DNA from 2 places in the Microbacterium sp. NPDC087868 genome. Region 1 is predicted to be linked to the other one. Evidence: riboswitches for the same ligand, from Rfam matches in the RefSeq annotation. Region 1 holds a riboswitch; the other holds the start of a gene.
What was found. Region 1 has a riboswitch for S-adenosylmethionine ahead of ACI2JZ_RS17620 (ABC transporter ATP-binding protein). Riboswitches for the same ligand answer to the same signal wherever they lie in the genome.
Positions count from the first base shown of each region.

Region 2: linked by a shared signal. The riboswitch ahead of ACI2JZ_RS16970 (OsmC family protein) and the one ahead of ACI2JZ_RS17620 (ABC transporter ATP-binding protein) in region 1 are both predicted to bind S-adenosylmethionine.

Region 1 is NZ_JBJDNO010000007.1:57,194-64,311, reverse strand. Features, by position in the region: gene ACI2JZ_RS17630 (LLM class flavin-dependent oxidoreductase) at 1-313, opposite strand, end outside; gene ACI2JZ_RS17625 (acyl-CoA dehydrogenase) at 371-1,702, opposite strand; SAM riboswitch class I at 1,718-1,809, opposite strand; SAM riboswitch class I at 2,077-2,178, shown strand; gene ACI2JZ_RS17620 (ABC transporter ATP-binding protein) at 2,178-3,005, shown strand; gene ACI2JZ_RS17615 (aliphatic sulfonate ABC transporter substrate-binding protein) at 3,091-4,113, shown strand; gene ACI2JZ_RS17610 (ABC transporter permease) at 4,183-4,947, shown strand; gene acs (acetate--CoA ligase) at 5,024-6,985, shown strand; gene ACI2JZ_RS17600 (BCCT family transporter) at 7,066-7,118, opposite strand, start outside.
Region 2 is NZ_JBJDNO010000005.1:90,246-97,363, forward strand. Features, by position in the region: gene ACI2JZ_RS16950 (L-lactate permease) at 1-1,527, shown strand, start outside; gene ACI2JZ_RS16955 (FCD domain-containing protein) at 1,552-2,259, shown strand; gene ACI2JZ_RS16960 (SDR family oxidoreductase) at 2,433-3,203, shown strand; gene ACI2JZ_RS16965 (L-idonate 5-dehydrogenase) at 3,193-4,248, shown strand; gene ACI2JZ_RS16970 (OsmC family protein) at 4,325-4,876, opposite strand; SAM riboswitch class IV at 4,908-5,029, opposite strand; gene ACI2JZ_RS16975 (DEAD/DEAH box helicase) at 5,170-7,118, shown strand, end outside.

The DNA.
Region 1 (7,118 bases):
CGAAGCCGAGGTTCTCGGTCACAGCGGCCATGGCGGAAACCAGCATCATCGGGTCGTTGACCGGTGCCTGCGCGCCGGAGCCCAGCGGGGTCACGTTGGTGCCCTTGTACACGTCGTAGGTGCCCAGCACGTCGGCGAGGAACAGTCCGTCGAACTTCCCCTTTTCCAGCACCTTGGCCAGGTGCGTCCAGTAGCCCAGGGTGTTGTAGGTCGAGGCCTTGTCCTGCGGATGGCGCCACAGGCCCGGCGACTGGTGCACCACGCAGTTCATGTCGAATGCGTTGAATAGGATCTCGCGCTTGTTCTCGCTCATGGCTTTGCCCCCATAGGTCGGTAATCGTGGAAAGTTGCTGGTTTGCGTCGCAGGCCCTCAAGCCCGCTGGGTTGAATCTTCGCCGGTGACGGACAGCCGCTGCGGCTGGACCCCGTTGATCTCGTAGTCCCCGACGATGCGCGCCTTGTAGATCGCCGGGTTATGGGTGGCGATGGTGCGCGCATTGCGCCAGTGCCGGTCCAGGTTGCAGCCGCTTCTGGTGGACGAGGCTCCCAGTCCGTCGAAGAGCTTGCTGGTCACGCCGATGGCCAGTGGCTGCACCACGGTTTGCGCGCGGTTGGCGGCCAGCTCGCATACGGCGTAGCGTTCCTCGTCGTTCAGTCCCGGATCGCCCAGGGCCGCCTCGACTTCGAGTACCGCGCCGATCACCACGGAGTCGGCAGCGAAGGACTCCGCGGAAACTTCGCCCACCAGCTGGAGGACCTGGGGTTCCTGGTATACCGGCACCCCGGTTCCGGTGGTGAAGATGCGGGTGCGCGCCTGCACCGCGTGACGCAGGTCGTTCAATGCGGCGCGGGCGATGCCCGCCTGCACGGCCATGAGAACCAGCTGGAAGATCGCCGCTTCGGAGTCATTGGTCTGCTGCGGCATGAAGCAATCCACCGGGACCTGGTGGAATTCGGTGGTGCCGGTTCCGGTGAGGCCCTGGCCGAACCCATCCCAGTCGTCGAGGATCTTGACGCCGCTGCGCTGGGTGGAGACCACGGCGATCTGGCGGCCGGCGAGCTCCGGGTGGGCCACGGCAACGGTGGTCCAGTCGGCAAAAATGGTGCCGGTGCAGTAGTACTTTTCACCGTCGATCACCCAGCGCCCGTCCACGGTGCTGGCCTTGGTGTTCAAGGTGCCCAGGGCGTTGCCACCGCGTTCGGTGTAGGCGTTGCCGATAATCTGCCCAGCAGCGATGCGAGCGACCCACTTCTTGCGCAGCTCTTCGTCCTCCAGCGCCAAGACGTTCTCGACGAATGCGATATGCGCACGCCACAGCTGGCCTACGTGGGAGTCCGCCTCGGACAGCTCGATGAGCAGACGGAAGACATCCACCAGCCGTGCGCCGTAGCCCCCGTCGGCAACGGAAAGGCGCAGCGCACCGAAACGCTCGCGATTCAGCAGGCCTACCTGCTCGAAAGGAAGCACGCGGTTCAAGTCGCGGTCCTTGGCTGTCGCGGCGATCTGCGCAAAAACGGGACGGAAAATTTCGGCCAGCCGGTCGTATTGCTCATCCGCACTTGGTCCGGGGGTGATTTTCAGCAATTGCCTGGTCGGCAGCTGTTCTTCAAACTTGTCCAGGTCCATTGTGGTGGCCTGCGAAGGGTCACTGAGCTGGTTGAAGTCCAGTCCGAGGGCATTGTGCGATTCACCAATAGGCATCAGGGTTCTCAATTCTTTCCATCGGTCCTGGCGGTAGCACCGTCCCGCTATTGGGGTGGTTGCTGCGGCGTCGTGGAGCCAGATCTCTCAGCCGCTCTGGATGGGTCGTAATTCATTTGTAACGGTAATAAACCGGCGTTTCCAACCCGCGAAGTCACATTTCGTCCCAGTGCCGGCAGTGCCCATCTTCAAATTTCACAGCCTAATCCGCGTCCTGCCGAAGATGAGTTGCAAAGTTTTGCTTAATGTCGAGCAAACCGGCCTGCAATAAAATAAATAACGAAATTTCTGGGCAATGTGACGTAGTTGTCGAAGATTTTTTCATATTACGCAAGATTTGCGTTCAAATCGTTCGACTCGTTGTAATGGACACGTAACCATCCCGAGCGGCCGAGAGATCTGGCTCCACGACGCCGCAGCAACCACCTTTGGAGTTTTGCTCTGCAGGCCGGTGCTACCGCCAGGAACGATGGAGATGAACATGACTCTTTCCTTTGCAGCGCCCGAGGCAGCTCCCGTTGCCTCAGCTTCAAGCGCCCTGGACGTGCAGTTCAGCAACGTGTCGCGAACCTTCACCACCAAGATGGAAAGCCGCACCGTTCTGACCGATATCAACCTGCAAATTCCAGCAGGTCAAGTCGTGGCCATTCTTGGAGCCAGCGGTTGCGGAAAATCCACGCTGCTGCGTTCAGTATCGGGCTTGGACCACCCCACCACCGGCACCATCCGCACCGGCACCCGCGAGGTCACCGGCATCAACGAGTTATGCGCCGTTGCCTTCCAGGAGCCCCGGCTGCTGCCATGGCGCTCGGTTCGCCAGAACATTGCACTGGGCCTGGCACCGGAAACCGATAAGCGCGCCGGCAACTCGCTGATCGATGAGTTGATCGAGCTGACCGGTCTGAGCCATGCAGCCAGCTTGCGCCCACGCGAGATCTCCGGAGGCATGGCGCAACGGGTTTCGCTGGCTCGCGCGCTGGCTCGGCGCCCGGGTGTATTGCTTCTTGATGAACCCTTCGGCGCCCTCGATGCGCTGACACGCTTGAAGATGCAGGATCTGCTGCTCTCGATTCACGCATCGTTCCCCACCACTGTTCTCATGGTGACCCATGATGTGGACGAGGCGTTGACTTTGGCTGACCGCGTGATTGTTCTGGGGCGAGGCGCTGGGCATAGTGCAGCGGGCGTCATCGAGGATCTGTCCATCTCAGCTGTGCATCCACGCCGGCATACCGATGAAAAGTTCGTTGCAGATCGCCTGCACCTATTGCGCCTGCTCGGCGTCGACCCAACCAACCATTAGTCCCGGCCACGCCGTGGGTCCCGAACCATTCGTCCCCTTTGCCTTTTCACCTACACCGCTTGCACGCACAATTCTAGGATTCTCCATGCTTTTGAACCGTCTCACCCGCCGCACTGCATTGTCCGCCGCCGCCTTGATCGTTGGCGCAGTTGCCCTGACCGGCTGTGCTGGCGAAAACGCTACAGCCTCCTCGGATGGTCAGACCCTGTCCATCGACTTTGCCACTTACAACCCGCTGAGCCTGGTACTCAAGGAAAAGGGATGGTTGGAAGCAGCCGCCAAGGAGCAGGGCGTAAATGTCGAATGGATCCAGTCCGCTGGTTCCAACAAGGCCAATGAAGCTCTTCGCGCCGACGCAATCGATGTTGGTTCCACAGCCGGTTCCGCTGCGCTCCTGAACCGTTCGAACGGTGCACCCATCAAGACCATCGCACTGTATTCGCAGCCGGAATGGGCGGCCCTGGTAGTGGATAAGGACTCGAAAATCGAGTCCGTTGAAGATCTCGCTGGCAAGACCGTGGCCGCTACAAAGGGCACCGACCCATACTTCTTCCTGCTGCAGGCGCTGGAATCCGCGGGCTTGAGTGAAGCTGACATCAAGCTGCAGAACCTCCAGCATGCCGATGGACGTACCGCCCTGGCCAACGGCTCGGTTGATGCCTGGAGCGGTTTGGATCCGATCATGGCCGCTGCCGAAAAAGACGGCGCGCAACTGGTTTACCGGAACTTGGATTTCAACACCTACGGTGCGCTGAACGCTCGCGAAGACTTCATTGAGCAGAGCCCCGAACTCGCCCAGCTCGTTGTCGATGCCTACGAAAAGGCTCGTGGCTGGGCAGCTGACAATCCCGAGGAAACCGCAGAAATCCTGGCCGACGTAGCAGGGCTCGAACCAGGAGTTGCTGCCACCGTCATTGAGGAACGCTCCAATCTGGACGTTCCGGCAGTTCCCGACGCCAAATTCACTGGAGTCCTGAGCAAGATTGCTCCCACGCTGGTCGCTAGCGGCGATGTCTCGGAGCAGGAATCCGTTGATGAAGCTCTGGAAACCCTCATCGATGACCAGTTTGCCGTCAAGGCAGACGCAACAAAGATCTCCGGAGAGTAACCAGCCATGAGTCCCTCTAACGTGGCTGGAACCCGCGGAAGCCAAACACCTGCCAAGCAGAAGGCCAGCATGGCCGCAACGATCCTGCGTGCCCCGAAATGGCTGCTTGCGCTGGTCTTGCCGCTGACCACCCTGGCTGTGTGGCAATTTGTCACCGTTACCGGAATCGTTGCTCCGTGGACACTGCCAACTCCGGGTTCAGTGGTTTCTGCTGCCATTGAGCTCTTCCAGGATGGCGAACTCGGAAAGCACATCGGCATCTCCACTCAGCGTGTTCTTCTCGGTTTCGCCTTCGGATCATTGCTGGGCTTGGCGCTGGGTGCGCTTGTCGGACTGTCCAAATTGGCAGATGCATTTCTGGGACTGAGCATCAGCGCCCTGCGTGCAGTCCCTTCCTTGGCTTGGGTTCCGCTGCTGGTGCTCTGGATGAAAATGGGTGAAGATTCCAAGGTCACACTCGTGATCATTGGTGCCTTCTTCCCGGTCTTTACCACCGTCGCCTTGGCGTTGCGCCATGTCGATGCCCACCTGGTCGAAGCAGCCCGCTCCTTCGGGTTGAAGGGATTGAAGCTGCTGCGCACCGTCCAGCTGCCCGCAGTGGTCCCTTCGATCTTCTCCGGCCTGCGTTTGGCACTAGCCCAAGCTTGGCTCTTCCTGGTCGCAGCCGAACTCCTCGGCGCGTCAATGGGCCTTGGCTTCTTGCTCACCGACTCGCAGAACAACGGCCGATTGGACCGCCTGATCATGACCATCGTGCTGCTGGCCGTCTTTGGAAAGATCACCGATGCCCTGCTGTCGATAGCAGAACGCTGGGCTATCAAGCGCTGGACCTGAAACCGGACCCGCTAATACCCGCTAGTACCCGCTAGTACCCGCTGACAAAGCTACCCCTCACCAAAGAAAGTTTGCGATGACCACCGAATTGGCAACAACCTCAACTCAAGTTTCAGAGGCAGCACGCCAGGAATTCTGGGACGAAGCGGCGAACCTCTTGGATTGGGACATCCCGTGGCACACCACCAGCCGCATCATTCCGGCCGATCCGGATGCCAAGCGCGGACCGGAAATTTCTTGGTACCTCGGCGGCAAGCTGAACGCCGCAGTGAACTGCGCCGACCGCCATGTAGCTGCGGGACGCGGGCAGAAGGTCGCACTGTATTTCGAAGGCGAGCCCGGAGACCGGGTAGCCGTCACCTACAAGAATTTGCAGGAGCGGGTCTCCCAGGCAGCCAACGCCTTGGAATCCCTGGGTGTGGTGAAGGGCGACCGCGTGGTCATTTACCTGCCGGTGCTCATTGAAACAATTGTCATCACCTTGGCTTGCGCCCGCATCGGCGCCATCCACTCGCTGGTCTTCGGCGGGTTCTCCGCCGAAGCGCTGAGGTTCCGCGTGGAGGACACCAAGGCAAAGGTCCTGGTCACCACCGACGGCCAGTTCCGCCGCGGCACTTCGGTTCCGGTCAAAGGCAACGCCGATGCGGCCGTTGCCGGCGAGAACGAAATCGAAAAGGTCCTGGTTATCCGCCGCACCGGCGACGAAATCCCGTGGACCGAAGGCCGCGACATCTGGTGGCATGAGGTGGTTGATACCCAGTCCACCGAGCACCACGCGCAGGCATTCGATGCGGAAACACCGCTGTTCATCATGTACACCTCGGGAACCACCGGCCAGCCGAAGGGCTTGGTGCACACCACCGGCGGGTACCTGACGCAGGCGGCCACCAGCTACAACCTGCTGTTCGCCAACCCGGACGAATCCCAGCGCGCCAAGGACGTGCACTGGTGCACCGCCGACCTCGCCTGGGTCACCGCGCATACCTACGAGATCTACGGCCCGTTGGCCAATGGCGTCACCCAGGTAATCTACGAGGGCGTCCCCAGCGCCCCGCACCCGGGCCGCCACTTCGAGGTCATTGAACGCTACAAGGTCACCAGCTACTACACCGCTCCCACCTTGGTCCGCTCGTTGATGGGCTGGTTCCCGGACGGCATCCCCGCTCAATACGATCTGTCCTCGGTGAAGATCGGCGGCACTGTGGGTGAAGCCGTCAATCCCGAGGCATGGAAATGGTTCCGCCAGCAGATCGGCCGGGACAGCGAAGCAGGACTGCCGATGGTTGACACCTGGTGGCAGTCCGAATCCGGCGCGACCGTGCTTTCCCCCCTGCCGACCGATGGACATTTCAAGCCAGGCTGCGCCGCACGCGCGCTGCCGGGCATCTCGGTGGACATTGTTGACGATGGCGGCCTGAGCGTGCCGGCCAACCAGCAGGGCAATATTGTCATCACGCGCACTGGCCCGTCGATGGCCCGTACCGTATGGGGCAACCCGACGCGCTACTACACCAGCTACTGGGAACAATACGTAGAGCAGGGCTGGTTCTTGGCTGGCGACGGTGCCCGCTTCGATGAGGACGGCGATATCTACATCCTGGGCCGCACCGACGACGTGATCAATATTTCCGGCCATCGGCTTTCCACCATTGAAATCGAATCGGCATTGGTCACCCACCCCGGCGTGGTGGAAGCCGGCGTCTGCCCCACCCCGGATTCCAAGACCGGACACGCTGCAACTGCCTTCGTGGTACCGCTGGACAAGACCCTGGTTGCCGAGTCGCCTGACGAGCAGCTCGTTGCACGGCAGGCCGAATTCATTGCTGAACTCCGCAATACCGTCGCGGTGCAGATCGGCCCGATTGCCAAGCCGCGGGAAATCGTCTTGGTTCCAGATGTGCCCAAGACCCGTTCGGGCAAGATCATGCGCCGCCTGCTCACCCAGCTGTTCGAGGGCACCACGCTCGGCGACACAACGAGCCTGCAGAATGAGCCGTGCATTCCGGAGATCAACGCGATCTGCCGCGCGCGCGGCTAATCGCTGCTCCCAGGCCCCTTGGGGTTAAACAAATGAAGCTTCTTCCCCGGCGGGGGAAGAAGCTTCATTTGATTTGCCGGTTAGGAATCCCCGGTCGTTGGCTTCTGGCTCTGGCCATCGGCCGCAGTGTTCT
Region 2 (7,118 bases), on a different contig from region 1:
CTCGTGGCGATCTTCGGCTGGAACATGCCGGTTGGATTGGCATTGAACTCCGGACTGATGGGCATGGTCTTCGGTGCCTTCCCTATTGTCTGGATCGTTGTCATGGCGATCTTCCTCTACCAGGTCACCGTCAAGTCGGGCCGCTTCGAAGACCTGCGCCGCGTCTTCGACGTCATCGGCGGCGGCGACGTGCGCATTCAGGCCGTGCTGATTGCTTTCTGCTTCGGCGGCCTGCTTGAAGCGCTGGCAGGCTTCGGCGCACCGGTAGCGATTACCGCCACCATGCTGCTGGCATTGGGCCTGTCGCCGCTGCGCGCAGCCTGCGCCGTGCTGATCGCCAACACCGCCCCGGTGGCCTTCGGCGCCGTGGCGATCCCGATCACCACCGCCGGTGCCCTGACCGGCATCCCGGCTGCCGACATCGGCGCCATCGTTGGCCACCAGTCCCCGCTGCTGGCGCTGTTCGTCCCATCGATCCTGGTCCTGATCCTCGACGGCTGGCGCGGCATGCGCCAGACCCTGCCGGCAACGCTGACCATCGGCATTTCCTTCGGTGTCGCCCAGTGGCTGTGCTCGACCTACTTCTCCTATGAGCTGACCGATATCGTTGCTGCGCTGGTTGGCCTGGCCGCCGCAGTGATCCTGCTGCGCTTCTGGACTCCAAAGGGTGCCGACGAGGCACGCCAGCGCGTGCTGACTGCTGAAGCCGCCGCAATTCCATACGAGGCCAATGCCAAGCTGCACCCGGTCAACACCTGGATGGCTTTGTTCCCGTACCTGCTGGTTATCGTCATCTTCGGCGTGGCCAAGCTGTGGAAGCTGGGCGTGGACATTCCTGCATGGCTGGCAACCACGGACATCAAGTTCGGCTGGCCAGGACTGGACGGCAAGATCCTGAATGCTGATGGCGAAGCGGTATCTTCGACCATCTACAACTTCCAGTGGCTATCCTCCCCAGGCACCTTGCTGCTGATCACCGGCCTGATCGTGGCCCTGGTCTACGCGAAGAACGACGGCAACGGCAAGTACAAGATGACCTTCGCCGAGGGTGCTGCCGAAATCGGCAAGACCGTCTACAACATGCGCTACGCCGCGCTGACCATCCTGTCGGTCCTCGGCCTGGCTTACGTGATGAACCTTTCGGGCCAGACCATCACCATTGGCACCTGGCTGGCAGGCACCGGCGCATTCTTCGCCTTCCTGTCGCCAATCCTGGGCTGGATCGGCACCGCGGTGACCGGCTCGGACACCTCGGCCAACGCGCTGTTCGCCAAGCTGCAGCAGACCGCTGGCATCAATGCCGGCATCGATCCGAACCTGCTGGTTGCCGCCAACACCTCCGGCGGCGTGGTCGGCAAGCTGATCTCCCCGCAGAACCTGGCCATCGCCGCTACCTCGGTGAAGATGGAAGGCCAGGAGTCGGTGATCCTCAAGAAGGTTGCCGGTTGGTCCGTAGGCATGCTGCTGGTGCTGTGCTGCTTGGTTTACCTGCAGTCCACCCCGGTTCTGTCCTGGATGCTGCCTTAGCTTCAAACGGCTAAAATAGATCCGATGCCAGTAAACCCAGCTCCGCGTGCGTACCAGATTGTTCTCCAAGCAATTGAACAGGATCTGCGCAAGGAGAAGCTCTCCGTTGGAGACCAGCTTCCCGGCGAGCGTGCGCTCGCGGAGCAGCATGGGATCTCGCGGGCCTCGGTCCGCGATGCCATCCGCATCCTTGATGTGATGGGCATTATCAAGACTTCCACCGGCTCCGGGCCCAACTCCGGAGCGGTGATCATCTCCAACCCCTCGGCTGGCATTTCGCAGGCATTGCGCCTGCATCTGGCGGCCAAGGGGATCAACGTCCGCGAGATCGTCGAATCTCGCATCCTGCTGGAAACCTGGGCAGCGCAAATGACGCCGCGCGATCCAATCCATGCCCAGCAGGTCATTGACCGCACCGCGGTGCTGATCATGCGCATGGACGACGCGCAGCTCTCGCGCGAGGCCTTCCACCGTATTGATGCCGAGTTCCATGTGCTCCTGGCCTCCATGGCCGGCAACGCGGTAGTGGAATCGATGATGGAATCGCTGCGCAACTCGATCAGCGACTATGTTTCCGAATCGGTGCCCAGCGATGAGGCCTGGCAGCCGGTGGTGCGCATCCTGCGCCGCCAGCACAAGGCCATCCACCACGCGTTCGCGACGAACCAGCGCGAACGGGCGGCCCAGCTGCTCGAAGAGCACATCAACTGGTTCTACTCGCAGACCCGCTAGATCCGGCAGGATAGTTTTCAAATAAATAAGTCGGACTTTATGGCCCCTCGCACCTCTTATATCTGATATGTTTTTGGGGAAGCGACGGGGCTACTTTTTCGGATACAGCAGCCGGTACATACCGCTGGTGAGTTCCCGTCGATGAACCATCGACACTTCATGCGAGGGAACTCATGAGCCAACTTTTTGACCTGACCGGACGACTGGCCCTGGTGACCGGGTCCTCCCGCGGTATTGGCCGCGAACTTGCCCGTGCCCTGGCCGATGCCGGAGCCACCATCATCCTGCACGGCCGCGATGCGCAACGCTTGGCCGAAACTGTCGCCGAATTCGGCACCCGCTATGGCGCCGAAAGAATCCATAGCGTCTGCTTCGATGTCACCGATGATGCCGCCGTGCGCGAGAACATTGCCGCCATTGAAAAGACCATCGGCCCCATCCGCATATTGGTGAACAACGCCGGTATCCAACACCGCGTTCCGATGCTGGAATTGGAAGTATCCGACTGGCAGCGTGTGATTGACACGAACCTCACCAGCGCATTCCTGGTAGGCCGAGAGGTCGCACGCTCCATGGTGCAGCGTGGCGAAGGCAAGATCATCAACATCTGCTCGGTGCAAACCGACTTGGCCCGCCCCACCATCTCCGCCTATAGTGCGGCCAAGGGAGGCCTGCGCAATCTCACCCGCGCCATGACCGCCGAATGGGCTGGTTCGGGACTGCAAATCAACGGCATCGCACCGGGCTACATCCACACCGAGATGACGCAGAATCTGGTGGATGACGAGAAATTCAATTCCTGGATTCTGGGCCGCACCCCGGCTGCCCGTTGGGGAACTGTCGAGGATCTGGCCGGACCAGCAGTCTGGTTGGCCTCGGATGGATCGAACTACGTGAACGGGCAGACCATTTTCATCGACGGAGGCATGAGCGTTGTCGTCTAATTCCCTCGCCACCAGCACGTTGGCCGTCGTGGCCCATGCAGCCGATGATTTGCGTATTGAACAAATCGAGCTGGCAGCGCCGCGAGCAGATGAAGCACGCGTTGCCATCGCTTACGGCGGTATCTGCGGATCAGACTTGCATTACTGGAGCCACGGCGCCGCCGGGGAATCGATCCTCAAGGCTCCAATGGTTCTCGGGCATGAAATCGTCGGGACCGTCATGCAGGCCGCCGCTGACGGCAGCGGGCCGGCAGCCGGAACCAAAGTCGCCGTGCACCCGGCAACACCAGGCGAGACCGGGGAACCCTACCCGGCCGACCGCCCGAATCTTTCCCCGGGGTGCACCTATCTGGGCTCGGCCGCCCGCTACCCGCACACCGAGGGCGCATTCGCCCGCGAAGTGAACCTGCCATCACGCATGCTGCGTGAGCTGCCTGCTGGCTTAGCACTGCGTGATGCGGCACTGGCAGAACCGGCTGCGGTTGCTTGGCATGCGGTGTCGCGCGCCGGTGAAGTCGCCGGCAAGAAGGCGCTGGTTATTGGTGCTGGGCCGATCGGAGCTCTCGCTGTAGCAGTGCTCAAGCGTGCCGGAGCCAAAGAAATCATCGCAGTGGACATGCACGAGAAGCCGTTGGAAATCGCCGGGAAACTCGGTGCCACTTCAACTTTGCGCGCCGATGACCAGGAAGCTCTTGCCCAGGTGGGCGCGGACGTGGTGATCGAGGCCAGCGGCAACTTCCGCGGGTTGGCCTCCGCCGTGCGCGGTGCCGTGCGCGGCGGTCGAGTGGTCATGGTCGGGTTGCTGCCCTCAGGAGAACAACCCGCACTCATTTCGCTGGCTATTACCCGCGAGCTGGAACTGGTTGGTTCCTTCCGCTTCAACGACGAAATCGACCATGTGCTTGCTGCCCTGGCCGACGGTTCACTGCAGGTTTCCGAGGCGGTAACCCACGAGTTCCCGGTCGCCGATGCGCTTGAAGCCTTCGAAACGGCCAAGGATTCGGCTCGCTCCGGCAAAGTCCTGCTGAACTTCCTGGGGCAATAGTTGGCTTCAGCTAGAAGTGCACCGCGGCGGCCCCTGAAGTCGGGGGCCGCCGCGGTGCTTTTTAGTTCAGCGAACTCTAGTTGGTCTCTGCGATGCTTACCGCGGTTGTCACGGGCACCGGATTGGCGAAGAGGTCCAGCACCGGGCAGTGTGCATCCACTGCGCGGCGCAGTTCTTCATAGCGTTCAGCTGATTCCGGTCCGGCAATCCGGATGTCCAGATCCACCGACGAGAAGCCGGGGCGGATGGTCTGGTCGATGCCGAAGAGTCCGCGGACATCGAGGTGGCCATTGGCCTGGATCTTCACGTCGTCCACCTGGATGCCGAGGTTCTGCGCGTACAAGCGGTAGACCACAACCTGGCAGGAGATGAGCGCTCCGAGCGCGTATTCCACGGGGCTTGCGGCCAGGTCGCTGCCGCCCAGGGCAGCTGGCTCGTCGACCTGGAAGGTGTGCTTGCCGGAGACAATGTTGCTGGCTACCGAATCGAAGCCTTCGCCCTCGACGGTGAAAGTCAATTGGGCACTTTGCGGCGCAGCCGAAATTCGTTCGCCCCAGCCTTTGCCTGCTTCCTGCAGGCGCTGTGCACGGTCTTCGGATACGGTCGGGGCAGATGCTGCATTAGTCATGGGGAATTGATCCCCTTTCTGGCGCAAGGGGCGCCATCGCTTACGCATCTTGGCGTTCAAGATGCGTCGAATCTTCACCTGGGGCACCCCGCACAATGACGCAGGAGGGTTGCCGTCCACTCAGCCAGGGCTCAAAGAGTGGAACTCGTGATTCAGTGATTAATTTCTATCGGTTTCAGGGCCCGCGGGTAAAGGGCAGAAGTAACTTTTCGTCACCGGGCATCTTGCTTTCCGGCTCGCTAAGATGGAATCTAGCTCTCGGGCGCCCACTGCACGAACAATGAACGGCGAGTATGGAATTCCAGCTGACACTTTCTGCGGCCCAGACCTTGGTGACCGAATCCGAATACAACCTGGGCCAATTCCTGTGTGATTCCGGAAAAGTGCAGATCGCCAACCGGGTAATGCAACCGGGATCTACCCGCATCTCCGGTGTGGTGCTGCGTGAATCGGTGATGGCCCAATTGGAAATCACCGAGGGCAATATCAGCTTCACCAGCTTCTGCGGCAAGCATCCGGGGGTTCAGTCTTGTGAAGATGTCGCCGCCTTGCTCATTGAGGTCACCACCGAAGAAGACCAGGGCTTTTTCGTCTCCGACTCCGGGGTGGATCCCCACGCTTGGAAACGCAATAGCAAGCCGCAGTGGGAACGTACCCTTGACCGTCTGCTTCCAGTCATTTCCGATGAGCCGCTGGTTGCCGAAGAACCGCTGGGATTGATCCTGAAAGTGGTAAGCGAACCGCGTTATGGCGGCGAGGACGCGCTGACCTTGCAGGCACGCCCGGCCCGCCAGGGAACCAAGAGCCCCTGGATCCAAACCGGGATCAGCTGGCGCAATGTTGCTTTTGATGCGCGGTTCTCCAAGAAGCAGCGTCGTGCGGTCGTTGAACTGGACCGGTTGCGTGAACACGTTGAACAAGATACTTATCGCCATTCGTGGGATCCCAAGGAGTGGATCTCCTTGATGGATCTTCCAGGCCAGGACCTGCTGGATGCGTTCGAAGCCCTGCGTGAAGCTGGAGTGCAGATCGTCAACGGTGGTTCTACGGCCAAGGCCCCGGTGGAGTTCAGCGAGCAACCAGCCATGGCACACGTGGATGTGCGTCGCGGTGAACATGGCCTGAGCATGGAAGGGAAGCTGCGCGGGCCGAGCGAAGAGCACGTCTACCTCTTGCCCATAGGCACGCCGCCGACCTTGTTGGCTTACGCGTCCAGCCCCTTGCCGAAGGCCAGGGAAATCGGTTTGGCCCGGTTCGCTGAACCGGTCACGAAGGAACTGGCCACATTTATTGAATCCGGTGCGCAATCCATCCCGCAGGAAGGCGTTGAGCTTTTCGAGCGCCAGCACCTGGACCGATTGCGCCTGATGGCACCGTTGAAGAGCGAGGATGACAGCTACAGCATCCCTGTTCCAGCACGCCCCAGCCTCAAGCTGTCCCTGGAGAGCATCCGAACTCCGCTGACCGTGAGCTATTCCTGGGAGTACGCCTCCGCGGGCCCCCGCCAGTATGCCGTGGAAAAGGAAATTGCTGCTTCGGTGCAGGACAAGCTCGGCGCGCAGGCTTCCTTGGGGCAACTGACCTCTTCAGGAATCTTCCCGCCGAAGGACTTCAGCACCTCCGAATCCATCGATTTCTTGGTCTACGCATTGCCGCTATTGGCAGAGCATTCCGATGTGGTCGTTGAAGAGCAGAACAGGCTGCCGAAGTACCGGATCAGCCACGCGCCGGCCGCTGTCAGTGTCGAAGCCGGCGAAAGCACGGGGGACTGGTTCGACTTGTCTGTGGAAGTGCTCCTGGACGAGACCAAGGTCCCGTTCCCACTGCTGCTGGAGGCCTTGACCAAGCAAGATGAGTATCTCGTCCTCGATGACCTTACGGTGATCCCGATTGATGGTGCAGATTTCACGCAGCTGCGCCAGCTGATATCAGAGGCCGGGGAGCTGGGCACGGTGCAGGGCGATACGATCCGCATCCATAAGTTGAGCATCGACTGGTGGCAAGAACTGGTGGATCTGGGCATTATCGAAGCCCAGCACAACCAGTGGCTGCAGACCATGAAGGCGCTGCAAAGCGGTGAAGAAATGCAGCCGGTCCAACTAGCGGAAACGTTCAACGCTGAACTGCGCCCGTATCAGGGCCACGGCCTATCCTGGCTCAACTTCTTGCGTACCCATGATCTCGGTGGCGTCCTTGCCGACGATATGGGTCTGGGCAAGACCGTCCAGCTGCTGGCTTGCCT